Regions from separate parts of the Citrobacter werkmanii genome, predicted to be linked through region 1. Evidence: predicted binding sites of a transcription regulator. Region 1 holds the regulator's gene; each other region holds the start of a gene.
The links. Region 1 encodes PurR, which represses purine synthesis genes. Its sites were predicted from a motif close to CANGCAAACGTTTGCNTG; they were not measured.

Region 1 (4,218 bases):
GGCATAAATCAGTACGTTTCCACGATAAGCTTTCGAGCGCAACAGTGTGGCGAAAGTCAGTTTATCCTGGCTGTCGTCGCGTGCTTTAACCGTCGGTTTTAAACGCAGGGCCGGAAGCATCAGAATCAGGGTAATAGCAAACAGGGTGGCGAAAATGGCCTGCCAGGATAAATGGACCAGAATCCAGCTGCCCAATAACGGCGCGAGAGCCGGTGATAACCCGACCAGCGGCATAATGGTGGCAAAGATGCGGTTTACTTTTTGTGAAGGGTAATAGTCTGTAACCAGCGCCTGCCAGATAACCGACGCGGCACAGACGCCAACGGCCTGAATAAAGCGTAGCGCCAGCAAACCAGTGGCGTTTTCAACCCACAGCATACCCAGACTACCCAGCGCAAAAATAGATAAACCCAACAGTAAAATCGGTTTACGGCCATAGCGGTCTGAGAGCGGTCCCCACAGTAGTTGTGCGACGGCGAAACCCGCTAAAAATAAACTTAGGCTGGCGCTGACGGCAGATGCAGGTGTTTGCAGATCGGACTGAATCGCGGCAAAGGCGGGCAGATACATATCCGTCGCCAGAAAGCCGAGCACGCTAAGGCCCGCCAACCAGACTAAAAAACCTTTCCCAGGTTGCATCATCATTTCTCTTTTTTTAGCAATAGAACAATGCCGCTGAGTGTAGTGAGTGAAATTCACGCTGTGAAACGCTAATATTTGCTTACTGATTTCAAATTTTTTGTAGGCAGAATATGTGGTCGGAATATTCACTTGAAGTGGTTGATGCGGTTGCGCGCAACGGCAGTTTCAGTTCAGCCGCGCAGGAGTTACACCGCGTACCTTCGGCGGTAAGCTACACCGTGCGCCAACTGGAGGAGTGGCTGGCTGTACCGCTTTTTGAGCGACGCCATCGCGATGTGGAATTAACGCCTGCCGGCGCGTGGTTTTTAAAAGAAGGGCGCTCTGTTATCAAAAAAATGCAGATCACTCGTCAGCAATGTCAACAAATCGCCAACGGCTGGCGAGGACAACTGGCAATCGCGGTAGATAACATTGTCCGTCCCGAACGTACCCGGCAGATGATTGTGGATTTCTATCGCCACTTTGATGATGTGGAACTGCTGGTTTTTCAGGAAGTCTTTAATGGTGTCTGGGATGCGCTTTCCGATGGGCGTGTGGAGCTGGCTATTGGCGCCACACAGGCCATTCCGGTAGGGGGGCGCTATACCTTCCGCGACATGGGCATGCTGAGCTGGAGCTGCGTGGTGGCCAGCCATCATCCGCTGGCGTCAATGTCGGGGCCGCTAAGCGATGATACGTTGCGCAACTGGCCGTCACTGGTGCGCGAAGATACCTCGCGTACATTGCCGAAGCGTATAACCTGGTTACTGGACAACCAAAAGCGCGTTGTGGTGCCTGACTGGGAATCTTCCGCAACCTGTTTATCTGCGGGATTGTGTGTAGGCATGGTACCAACACATTTTGCCAAGCCGTGGATTGATAGCGGTAAATGGGTGTCGCTGCAGTTGGAGAATCCCTTTCCTGATGCCGCGTGTTGTCTGACATGGCAACAGAACGATACCTCGCCAGCACTGAGCTGGTTGCTGGACTATTTAGGTGATAGCGAAACGCTGAATAAAGAATGGTTGCGGGAGCCAGATGAGGCCCCCGCACAACAGGCTTAACGACGATAATCGCGGAATGGACCGTCAGCAACGGAGCGGCGTTCTACCAGGCGCGGATGAACCTCGATAGACTGCGACTCTTCGCGTTTATTCACGATGCGGTCTAACAGCATATTAAAGGCCGTTTCACCCAGTGAATCCTTAGGCTGGTGAATGGTGGTTAGCGCTGGCGTGAAGAAGCGGGCGTTGCGCACGTTATCATAACCGATGAGCGAGACATCCTGCGGTACGCGCAGTCCCATCTCATCAGCGGCGCACAGCGCGCCCATCGCCATGATATCGCCACCGCAGAAGACGGCGGTCGGACGATGCGACTGTGAAAGAATTTGCTGCATGGCGCGATAACCGGATTCAGGTTCAAAATCGCCCTGTACAATCCAGTTTTCGGGAACCTTAATCAGCGCTTCTTCCATCGCTTTCATAAAGCCAGCCAGACGACCGGCCCCGGTATTCCGCTCCATCGGGCCCGGGATCGCGCCAATCTCGCGATGGCCGCGTTCTATCAGATACCGACCCGCCATGTAACCGCCCTCGAAAGCGTTATCAATGACCGTATCGGTAAAATCAGCTTTAGCTTCGCCCCAGTCCATGACAACCATCGGAATATGGCGATACTCTTCGAGCATCGAAAGCAGCGATTCCGGATACTCAGAACACATCACTAACAGACCATCAACGCGCTTTTGCGCCATCATCGACAGATAGGCCTGCTGCTTTTCAAGACTGTTCCATGCGTTGCCCAGAATCAGGGTATAGCCTTTCTGGAAACAGTTTTTCTCAACGGCTTCGATAATTTCGGCGAAATAGGCCGCTTCGCTGCTGGTCGCCAGCAAGCCGATAGACTTGGTGTGATTCACCTTCAGGCTGCGTGCAACTGCGCTTGGAGAATAGTGCAGCTCTTTGATCGCCGCCCAAACCGCATTACGCGTTTCTTCCGCGACAAAGCGCGTCTTGTTAATTACGTGTGATACGGTTGTAGTGGAAACGTTTGCTCGCTTCGCTACATCTTTAATTGTTGCCATTACATCTCACTCCAGACCATATCCTAAGCTCCTGAGAATACTCCAGGTAAACGTTTGCCTTCACACACCCTTAACGCAACGTAGGGGTTGCGGCACGCCGGGAAAACGACACGGAACGTCAGGAAGGGGTCAATGGCCGGTACGCTAATCAAGTAAGCGTGGAATTTTGTCTGATCTTAACGAAAAGGGGAAGAGTTAAAAGCAGTTATCAATATAAATCGTGAGAGATTTTTGCTTTCAAGTGTGTAAAAATGCGCAATATCACTTTTTGTGTGGGAATAAAAAGGAGAAAACTTGATGAGCACCGATCTGAAATTTTCGTTAGTGACTACCATTATTGTTCTGGGTTTGATCGTCGCGGGTGGCCTGACCGCAGCGCTGCATTGATTTCCCCGAGGGAGTTAGCTCTCCCTCATCCTTTCCGCATCTATTCCCCCTCTATTGTTTGCGAATAAGCAAAAGTCTTTTGCAATTTTGTTAACTTTATTAATTTTGCGATCAATGTCATGCTTTTGACTCTTATTTTATGTCGCGCCACGGCTCGACGTTACGGAGTCGATATATGAAAATCAATTATCCCTTACTGGCGCTGGCGATTGGCGCGTTTGGCATTGGCACCACCGAATTTTCGCCAATGGGATTATTGCCCGTGATTGCCAAAGGGGTGGATGTCTCGATTCCCGCGGCCGGGATGCTGATTAGCGCGTATGCGGTTGGCGTGATGGTGGGGGCTCCGCTGATGACACTGCTGCTGTCCCATCGCGCGCGACGTAATGCGCTGATATTCCTGATGGCTATTTTCACGCTGGGCAACGTGCTTTCCGCTATCTCGCCGGATTACACCACGCTGATGCTGTCACGTATTTTGACCAGTCTTAATCACGGCGCCTTTTTTGGTCTCGGCTCTGTGGTCGCCGCAAGCGTGGTACCTAAACATAAGCAAGCCAGTGCCGTGGCAACCATGTTTATGGGGTTAACGATTGCCAATATTGGCGGTGTTCCCGCGGCGACGTGGCTTGGTGAGACAATCGGCTGGCGGATGTCGTTTATGGCGACGGCGGGTCTGGGCGTCATCGCTATGGTCAGCCTGTTCTTCTCATTACCGAAAGGTGGGGCAGGAGCGCGCCCTGATGTCCGCAGCGAACTGGCGGTACTTATGCGCCCACAGGTGCTGTCGGCTCTGCTGACCACTGTGCTGGGCGCAGGCGCGATGTTCACGCTTTATACTTACATCTCGCCGGTGCTGCACAGCATTACCCATGCCACACCGGTGTTTGTGACCGGAATGCTGGTATTAATTGGCGTCGGATTCTCGATCGGAAACTATCTTGGCGGCAAACTGGCGGATCGTTCTGTCAACGGTACGCTTAAAGGCTTTTTGCTGTTGTTGATGGTTATTATGCTGGCCATTCCCTTCCTCGCGCGTAATGAGCTGGGGGCGGCGGTCAGTATGGTCGTCTGGGGCGCGGCGACGTTTGCGGTGGTTCCGCCGTTGCAGATGCGGGTGATGC
Region 2 (4,218 bases), 1.5 Mb from region 1:
ATGCGCAGCGCAAGGTCGACGCCGTCGTCGATTAAATCCATATAACGGTCTTCCAGCCGAAGGCGGACGTCCACCTGTGGGTAGCGCGTAAAGAATTCGGCCATCAGTGGATGAATGACAAATCGCCCCACCGCTTTCGGCACGCTGAGGGTCAGTTGCCCCTGAGCGATGGCTTGTCGACTGCTGCCTGAGTCGACAGCCATTTGCGCCGCATGCAGCATTTCCTGCGCGTGCGCATACACTATTTTGCCCGTTTCGCTAAGCGCCAGCTTGCGCGTCGTACGGTGCAGCAGTTTGCTGCCCAGTGCCTTCTCGAGGCGTGATGCGCTGCGGCTAATAGCGGAAGGCGTAGCACCTGAGACTTTGGCGGCGGCAGAGAAGCTCCCCTGGTCGATAATCAACACAAAGGTGGCAAGGTCAGGAAGAAGGTTAGGGTTCATTTGTGCGTACCAGGCAAAGATGCATTGAACCGGCGCAGGATTATCGCCGTCAGTAAAGTGAATATACTCTTCCTATCAAGAGGAGAGCAATCATGACCGAACGTCTTTATTACACTTGTGATAACACCGAAGGCCAGGCCACGGTGATGAGCTGTACAGCGCGAGCGGAAGGAGGCTATGCGGTGGTGCTGGATGGCACGCTATTTCACCCACAGGGCGGTGGGCAACCCGCGGATGCTGGCTGGATTGATGAGATCCCCGTCGAGACGGTGATCGTGCGTGATGACGATGTGCTGCATATCGTGGAGACACCGATTGCGCCTGGCGTAATCAGCCTGAGAGTTGATGCGACACAGCGTCAGCTGCATGCGCGGCTGCACTCTGCGGGGCACCTTATCGGGTTGGCGGGTACAGAGTACGGATGGCAACCGGTAAAAGCGCACCACTGGCCTGGCGAAGGGCGGATTACGTTTTCCGCAAAAGGCAGCAGTACGCTGCCGGACGGCGCCTCACTGCTGGCGAAAATCAACGCCTGGCAGGCGGAGGATCTTCCTCGCCGGGTGACATTCGACGGCGGTTTGCGCGAAGTCGGGTTCGGTGAGCTGCCCGCTTACCCTTGCGGCGGTACGCATGTTGCGCGTTTATCCGACATTGGGCAGGTGACGATTACTCAGGTGAAGATGAAAAAAGGGCAGATGATCGTCACCTACACGCTCGTGCCATAAAACCGCACTCGCGAAAATATCTACGCAGATTGGCTGGTTTCTGCTCGGTTTTCCATCGTTTTCCCATCACCTTGCGCCATACTGAGTAAGTTTGACTTCTTTCCAGTGCTCCAGCAATGATTCATCCTGCGGGATGAATCATGTCTTTTACTGATATTCCCCTCTGTTTATCATTAAATTCTAATTATCGACGTTTTCGGCTGGCGGCGCAGCGATGCGCTGGTTACTCTGAAAACGATTTACGCAAAATTAACAAAAGAGAATAGCTATGCATGATGCACAAATCCGCGTTGCCATCGCGGGAGCCGGAGGACGCATGGGGCGTCAGTTGATTCAGGCCACACTTGGCATGGATGGCGTACAGCTTGGCGCGGCGCTGGAGCGCGAAGGCTCTTCCTTACTGGGAAGCGATGCCGGAGAGTTAGCGGGAGCCGGGAAAACGGGGGTTACCGTACAAAGCAGCCTTGAGGCGGTGAAAGATGATTTCGATGTTTTCATCGATTTCACGCGACCGGAAGGTACGCTGACGCATCTGGCGTTTTGCCGCCAGCACGGTAAGGGAATGGTGATTGGTACCACCGGGTTCGATGATGCCGGTAAACAGGCTATTCGCGATGCCGCGCAGGAGATTGCTATCGTCTTCGCTGCGAATTTTAGCGTCGGCGTTAACGTCATGCTGAAACTGCTTGAGAAAGCAGCAAAAGTGATGGGGGACTATACCGATATTGAGATTATCGAAGCGCATCACCGCCACAAAGTGGACGCCCCATCGGGGACCGCGCTGGCGATGGGTGAGGCGATCGCCGGGGCGTTGGATAAAGATCTGAAAGACTGCGCTGTCTACTCGCGCGAAGGTTATACCGGCGAGCGTGTGCCGGGCACTATTGGTTTTGCGACCGTACGCGCCGGTGACATTGTCGGCGAACATACCGCGATGTTTGCCGATATTGGCGAGCGTATTGAAATCACCCATAAAGCGTCCAGCCGCATGACTTTTGCCAATGGCGCAGTGCGATCGGCGGTTTGGCTGAAATCTAAGTCAAATGGTCTTTTTGATATGAAAGATGTACTTGATTTACGCAGTTTATAGATTTTATTACCCTTCGTGATGTGGTTATGGTAATCATAATTATTTGATTACATGGGGCAATATTTTATTGCCCTTTAATTTTTTGGCTTTTGGTTTTATTTTTTATCTAAGCTGGTTTTTATATATGTTTTTATGCTTCATTCTGTTATCTGAATGTAAATTTTGACCAAGTGGTCCACTTTTTTCTCTCGCTGCTCCCCTTTTTACACTCTTTATCTACCGCAAGCGTTTTCCACCCTGAGTTAGCTGATCTTTTTGCCTGTTAAATCGAGTGATTTATCCCAGTGGCGTAAAATAATAATAAAAATTGCCCTTTTGGGTAGACTTTTACGTGGGCTATCTCTAGAATGCCGCCGTTTGCCAGAAATCCATAGGTAAGCAAATTTGCATTGATTCATGAGGTGTTAATGAATTAATATGCAAATAAAGTGAGTGAATATTCTCTGGAGGGTGTTTTGATTAAGTCAGCGCTATTGGTTCTGGAAGACGGAACCCAGTTTCACGGTCGGGCCATAGGGGCAACAGGTTCGGCGGTTGGGGAAGTCGTTTTCAATACTTCAATGACCGGTTATCAAGAAATCCTCACTGATCCTTCCTATTCCCGCCAAATCGTCACTCTTACTTATCCTCATATCGGTAATGTCGGCACCAATGAAGCCGATGCAGAATCTTCTCAGGTACATGCGCAAGGCCTGGTCATCCGCGACCTGCCGCTGATTGCCAGCAACTACCGCAACACCGAAGACCTCTCTTCTTACCTCAAGCGCCATAATATTGTGGCGATTGCCGATATCGATACCCGTAAGCTGACGCGACTGCTGCGCGAGAAGGGTGCTCAGAACGGCTGCATCATTGCAGGCGATAATCTGGATGCTGCGCTGGCCTTAGAAAAAGCCAAAGTGTTCCCGGGCTTAAATGGGATGGACCTGGCAAAAGAAGTGACCACCGCTGAATCCTACAGCTGGACCCAGGGTAGCTGGACGCTTTCGGGTGACCTGCCGGAAGCGAAGTCTGCAGAAGAGCTGCCGTTCCACGTGGTGGCCTACGATTTTGGCGCCAAGCGCAACATTCTGCGTATGCTGGTGGATCGCGGCTGCCGCCTGACGGTGGTACCGGCGAAAACCTCTGCGGAAGACGTTCTGAAGATGAATCCGGACGGTATCTTCCTGTCTAACGGCCCAGGTGACCCGGCCCCGTGCGACTACGCCATCGAAGCGATTGAGAAATTCCTCCAGACCGATATTCCGGTATTTGGCATCTGCCTCGGCCATCAACTGTTGGCGCTGGCGAGCGGTGCGAAGACCATCAAGATGAAGTTTGGTCACCACGGTGGTAACCACCCGGTGAAAGACATGGATAAGAATGTGGTGATGATTACCGCGCAGAACCACGGCTTTGCGGTGGATGAAGACTCGCTGCCAGCCAACCTGCGCGTGACCCACAAATCCCTGTTCGACGGTACCCTGCAAGGGATTCACCGTACCGATAAACCGGCGTTCAGCTTCCAGGGCCACCCGGAGGCGAGCCCAGGCCCGCATGATGCGGCGCCGCTGTTCGACCACTTTATCGAGCTTATTGAGCAATACCGTCAGTCCGCGAAATAATCAGGAGTAATAAAAGCCATGCCAAAACGTACAGACATAAAAAGTATCCTGATTCTGGGCGCGGGCCCGATTGTTATCGGTCAGGCGTGTGAGTTTGACTACTCCGGCGCCCAGGCGTGTAAAGCGCTGCGCGAAGAGGGTTACCGCGTTATTCTGGTGAACTCTAACCCGGCAACCATTATGACCGACCCGGAAATGGCCGATGCGACCTACATCGAGCCGATCAATTGGGAAGTGGTACGCAAAATCATCGAAAAAGAGCGTCCGGATGCGGTTCTGCCAACCATGGGCGGCCAGACCGCGCTGAACTGCGCGCTGGAGCTGGAGCGTCAGGGCGTGCTGGAAGAGTTCGGTGTAAC
Region 3 (4,218 bases), 520 kb from region 1:
AGCTGCGCTCCATAAAGTGGTCGATATCAATCGCCGCACAGCTCAGGAAGTAAATTTCCAGCGCCTCTTCTTCGTTGCGGATCCCTTGCGCCAAGCGCTGAGGATCCAGCGGTTGTTCGATAGCCCGCTCAATCAGAACGCGGCCTTGCTCCTCAACACCCGCGTCACGAAGCTGCTGTTCAATGGCGGTACGCTCTTTGGCATCAATATGACCATCGCTTTTAGCCGCAAAAACCAGCGCCAGGATCAGGCGTTCAGTTCGCTCATCCAGCGGCGAGCTTTGTACGCCGAACTGCGGCTCATCCTGATGCGCGGCGCGAACTTTATCTTTGTATTTGTTCCACAGCACGGTTCCGGCAACCGCACCACCACCCACCAGAAGCGCGCTGGTGCCGTATTTGCTCAGTAACTTACGTGAGGATTTGTTGGCAACCAGTAATCCCGCCAGACCGCCTAACGCGCCAGGGACCAGAAGTTTACTCAGCCCTTGCTCGCCGGAAGATGATGCGGAGGATCCTTTTTGCCCAAGAAGAGATTGTAGTTGGTTCAGCCAGTTAGCCATTTTGCCCCTCAAGTACAGACGAATAATCGTCAAAGCGTACCCGAGGGGATGTCAGGAAGTGTTCAGCTCATCAAAAGATGTGCAAATACGCTCATTACTGCGGTTGATACTCCGCCGTTCCGGCCTGGCAGTCGACTTTTACCTGATAGTGAATATCCGCGCTTTTTCCGCGAACCGTCAGCGGGACCGACCATTTGCCATCTTTGCCCGTAATATCGGGGGTATTAACCCAGGCGACAGGATCGGCTTGCCCAACACGCTTTTGATCGTCAGCCCAGCGCGCGATGCGATTTTGTTGATAATCACGTTTCACGCTCGCCGCAATACCATCAGCATTCAGCCCTTCGCATTTTGGAAACTGAACATTTTTGCTTTCCATATTTGCCGCAAAAACAGATACGCTGGCAGATAACAACAGCAGGCTTAATAACGCTCTTTTTTTATACATTTTTTTCTCCTTTATCTCCCCTTCGTCTTTCCGGTTGCATGTAGCAATGCGAAAGGACGTCAGGGATTGCACAATGATTCAGGGAAAAGCATGGTACAAAACGTCAGGAGCGCAAGTCGTTTCAGGCAGCCTGGGTATCATCCTCAGCGTGCGCGTCATTTTTAACGGCCTGCGGAGACGGCAGCTTGCCGTTTTTCAGGATGGCGCTCAGCACATCTTTTTGCTCAGCCAGCCACAGGGAAAGCGCTTCACGCTGCTCGTCTTCAAGCGCTACCGGTGACTGCTCCAGCCATGTGTCGAGCAAATCCGCTGTATCAAGCATTTTGTCATACGCATCGGCTTCCTTTTTGCTGGTAAACGACATTTTTTCCTCACCTTCCCGAATGACTACGTATTTAACTTCAACCGCCATTTTTGCAGCCTCTTAAATTACCTGTATTTATGTACAGTATATTCTTTTTGCGCCCCAAAATCAACCTGGTAATAAAGACAGACGCAAACGTTTTCGTATATACTGCGCCCAGATAAAACAGGGGATTAATTTATGACGTTATTAGGCACAGCGCTGCGTCCCGCAGCAACGCGAGTGATGTTATTAGGTTCAGGTGAACTGGGTAAAGAAGTGGCGATCGAATGCCAACGCCTGGGTGTGGAAGTCATTGCCGTGGATCGTTACCCCGACGCGCCAGCCATGCACGTTGCCCATCGCTCATACGTTATCAACATGCTGGATGGCGAAGCGTTACGCGAGGTTGTCGCGCGTGAAAAACCACATTATATCGTGCCGGAAATAGAAGCGATTGCCACGGATATGCTGGTAAAGCTGGAACAGGAAGGGCAACACGTTGTGCCGTGCGCGCGAGCGACCCAACTGACCATGAACCGCGAAGGGATCCGTCGCCTCGCCGCAGAGGAGCTGTCTTTACCAACCTCTTCTTTTCGCTTTGCAGAGAGCGAAACTCGCTTTCGCGAGGCCGTCGCCGAAATAGGCTTTCCTTGCATCGTGAAGCCAGTAATGAGTTCCTCAGGTAAGGGGCAAAGCTTTATTCGTTCAGCCGATCGGCTCACCGAAGCCTGGAACTATGCTCAACAGGGAGGCCGGGCAGGCGCCGGGCGCGTTATCGTCGAAGGCGTGGTAGATTTTGATTTTGAAATTACCCTGCTTACCGTTAGCGCCGTTGATGGCGTACACTTTTGCGCGCCGGTAGGGCATCGTCAGGAAGATGGCGATTATCGTGAATCCTGGCAGCCTCAGCAGATGAGCGACCTGGCGCTGGCGCGCGCGCAGGAGATTGCCCGTAAAGTCGTGCTGGCGTTAGGCGGCTACGGTCTGTTTGGCGTGGAGCTGTTTGTCTGCGGTGATGAGGTCATTTTTAGCGAAGTCTCCCCTCGCCCGCACGACACCGGGATGGTGACCTTAATTTCGCAGGACCTGTCTGAATTTGCCCTGCACGTCCGCGCATTTCTCGGTCTGCCCGTTGGCGCAATCCGTCAGTATGGGCCTTCCGCTTCCGCCGTTATTCTGCCGCAACTTAGCAGCCAGAATGTGACGTTTGATAACGTACAGGCCGCCGTGGGCGCTGGCCTGCAAGTACGATTCTTTGGTAAGCCGGAGATCGACGGGAGCCGTCGTTTAGGCGTGGTACTGGCTACAGCGCAAACCATTGAAGACGCGGTTGAACGCGCGAAACACGCCGCCGCACAGGTGAAAGTTACAGGATAAAAAACCAGCCCCGTAGGCCGGATAAGGCGTTGATGCCGCATCCGGCCTACGGTTTACACATTAACGGCTTACTGCTTCGCGCCTTCTACTGCTTCACGAGCCAGTTTGGTAATGCGTTCGTAATCGCCAGCTTCCAGCGCATCTGCCGGAACCAGCCAGGAACCACCGATGCACAGCACGCTTTTCAGCGCGAGGTAGTCACGGTAATTCGCCGGAGAGATACCACCGGTCGGGCAGAAACGTACCTGAGAGAACGGGCCCGCAATCGCCTGCAGCGCTTTAGTACCGCCGTTCGCTTCCGCCGGGAAGAATTTGAACTCTTTCAATCCGTAGTCCATACCCAGCATCAGTTCAGAAACCGTGCTGATGCCAGGGATCAGCGGAATAGTCCCTTCCGTTGCAGCTTTTAACAGCGGCTCGGTCAGACCCGGGCTGATAGCAAACTGCGCACCGGCTTCGGTGACTTCAGCCAGTTGTTGCGGATTCAGTACAGTACCTGCGCCGACGATGGCGTCCGGAACTTCTTTCGCGATCGCGCGAATGGCATCCATCGCACATGCAGTACGTAAGGTCACTTCCAGAACGCGCACGCCACCTGCAACCAGCGCTTTTGCCATCGGCACCGCATGTTCCAGTTTATTAACCACAATAACCGGTACAACCGGGCCAGTGGTCAGGATTGCTTCTGCACTTGTCTTCCAGTTTTTCATCAGAGTTTTCTCTCGCCTGATTACAAAATAAGTCTTAAAAAGTGATACAGGTTGCGCCCTGCTCCGCTCCGGACAGCTTCTCACGCAACGCGCTGAACATTTCACGTCCGGTCCCCACGCGCGATGCGCTGAGGTCTGGAATGTGAGGCTGACGTGAAGCAAGTTCTTCTTCGTCAACCAGCAGCGTCAATTCACCTGTCTGTCCATTCACACGAATGATGTCGCCATCACGTACTTTTGCCAGCAGACCGCCATCATAGGCTTCTGGGGTTACATGGATTGCTGAAGGCACTTTACCTGAAGCACCTGAAAGTCGTCCATCGGTAACTAACGCAATTTTGAAACAACGGTCCAATAATACACCAAGTGGCGGCATGAGTTTATGTAATTCTGGCATTCCGTTCGCTTTTGGTCCCTGATGACGCACAACAACTACGCAATCGCGGTCAAGCAGACCGGCATCGAACGCCGGTAACACATCGTGCTGACTTTCAAAAACGACTGCCGGCGCTTCAATAACCTGATTTTCAACCGGTACCGCCGACGTTTTCATCACTGCGCGCCCGAGGTTACCGCTCAGCACTTTAGTGCCGCCGTGGTGGGAGAAAGGTTGGTCAAAGGTGGCAATCACGTTGCTGTCCAGTGATTTCGCCGCCCCTTCGCGCCAGTCCAGTTCACCGTTGTTAAGCCACGGCTCCATGGTGTAACGCGATAAACCGAATCCGGCAACGGTATTCACATCTTCATGCAGCAGACCCGCATTCAGCAGCTCACG

Region 2: a site for PurR is predicted at 2,474-2,491, ahead of carA (glutamine-hydrolyzing carbamoyl-phosphate synthase small subunit). Genes of this name have one in related genera too.
Region 3: a site for PurR is predicted at 1,503-1,520, ahead of purT (formate-dependent phosphoribosylglycinamide formyltransferase). Genes of this name have one in related genera too.

Annotation. Positions count from the first base shown of each region.
Region 1 covers NZ_CP044101.1:2,484,924-2,489,141, forward strand. The annotation lists gene punC (purine nucleoside transporter PunC) at 1-639, opposite strand, end outside; gene punR (DNA-binding transcriptional activator PunR) at 753-1,685, shown strand; gene purR (HTH-type transcriptional repressor PurR) at 1,682-2,707, opposite strand; gene cydH (cytochrome bd-I accessory subunit CydH) at 3,005-3,094, shown strand; gene FOB24_RS12595 (MFS transporter) at 3,270-4,218, shown strand, end outside.
Region 2 covers NZ_CP044101.1:1,008,409-1,012,626, forward strand. The annotation lists gene FOB24_RS05520 (LysR family transcriptional regulator) at 1-440, opposite strand, end outside; gene FOB24_RS05525 (alanyl-tRNA editing protein) at 533-1,165, shown strand; gene dapB (4-hydroxy-tetrahydrodipicolinate reductase) at 1,434-2,255, shown strand; gene carA (glutamine-hydrolyzing carbamoyl-phosphate synthase small subunit) at 2,711-3,859, shown strand; gene carB (carbamoyl-phosphate synthase large subunit) at 3,878-4,218, shown strand, end outside.
Region 3 covers NZ_CP044101.1:3,003,288-3,007,505, forward strand. The annotation lists gene FOB24_RS15160 (tellurite resistance TerB family protein) at 1-562, opposite strand, end outside; gene yebF (protein YebF) at 657-1,010, opposite strand; gene yebG (DNA damage-inducible protein YebG) at 1,132-1,422, opposite strand; gene purT (formate-dependent phosphoribosylglycinamide formyltransferase) at 1,555-2,733, shown strand; gene kdgA (bifunctional 4-hydroxy-2-oxoglutarate aldolase/2-dehydro-3-deoxy-phosphogluconate aldolase) at 2,802-3,443, opposite strand; gene edd (phosphogluconate dehydratase) at 3,478-4,218, opposite strand, start outside.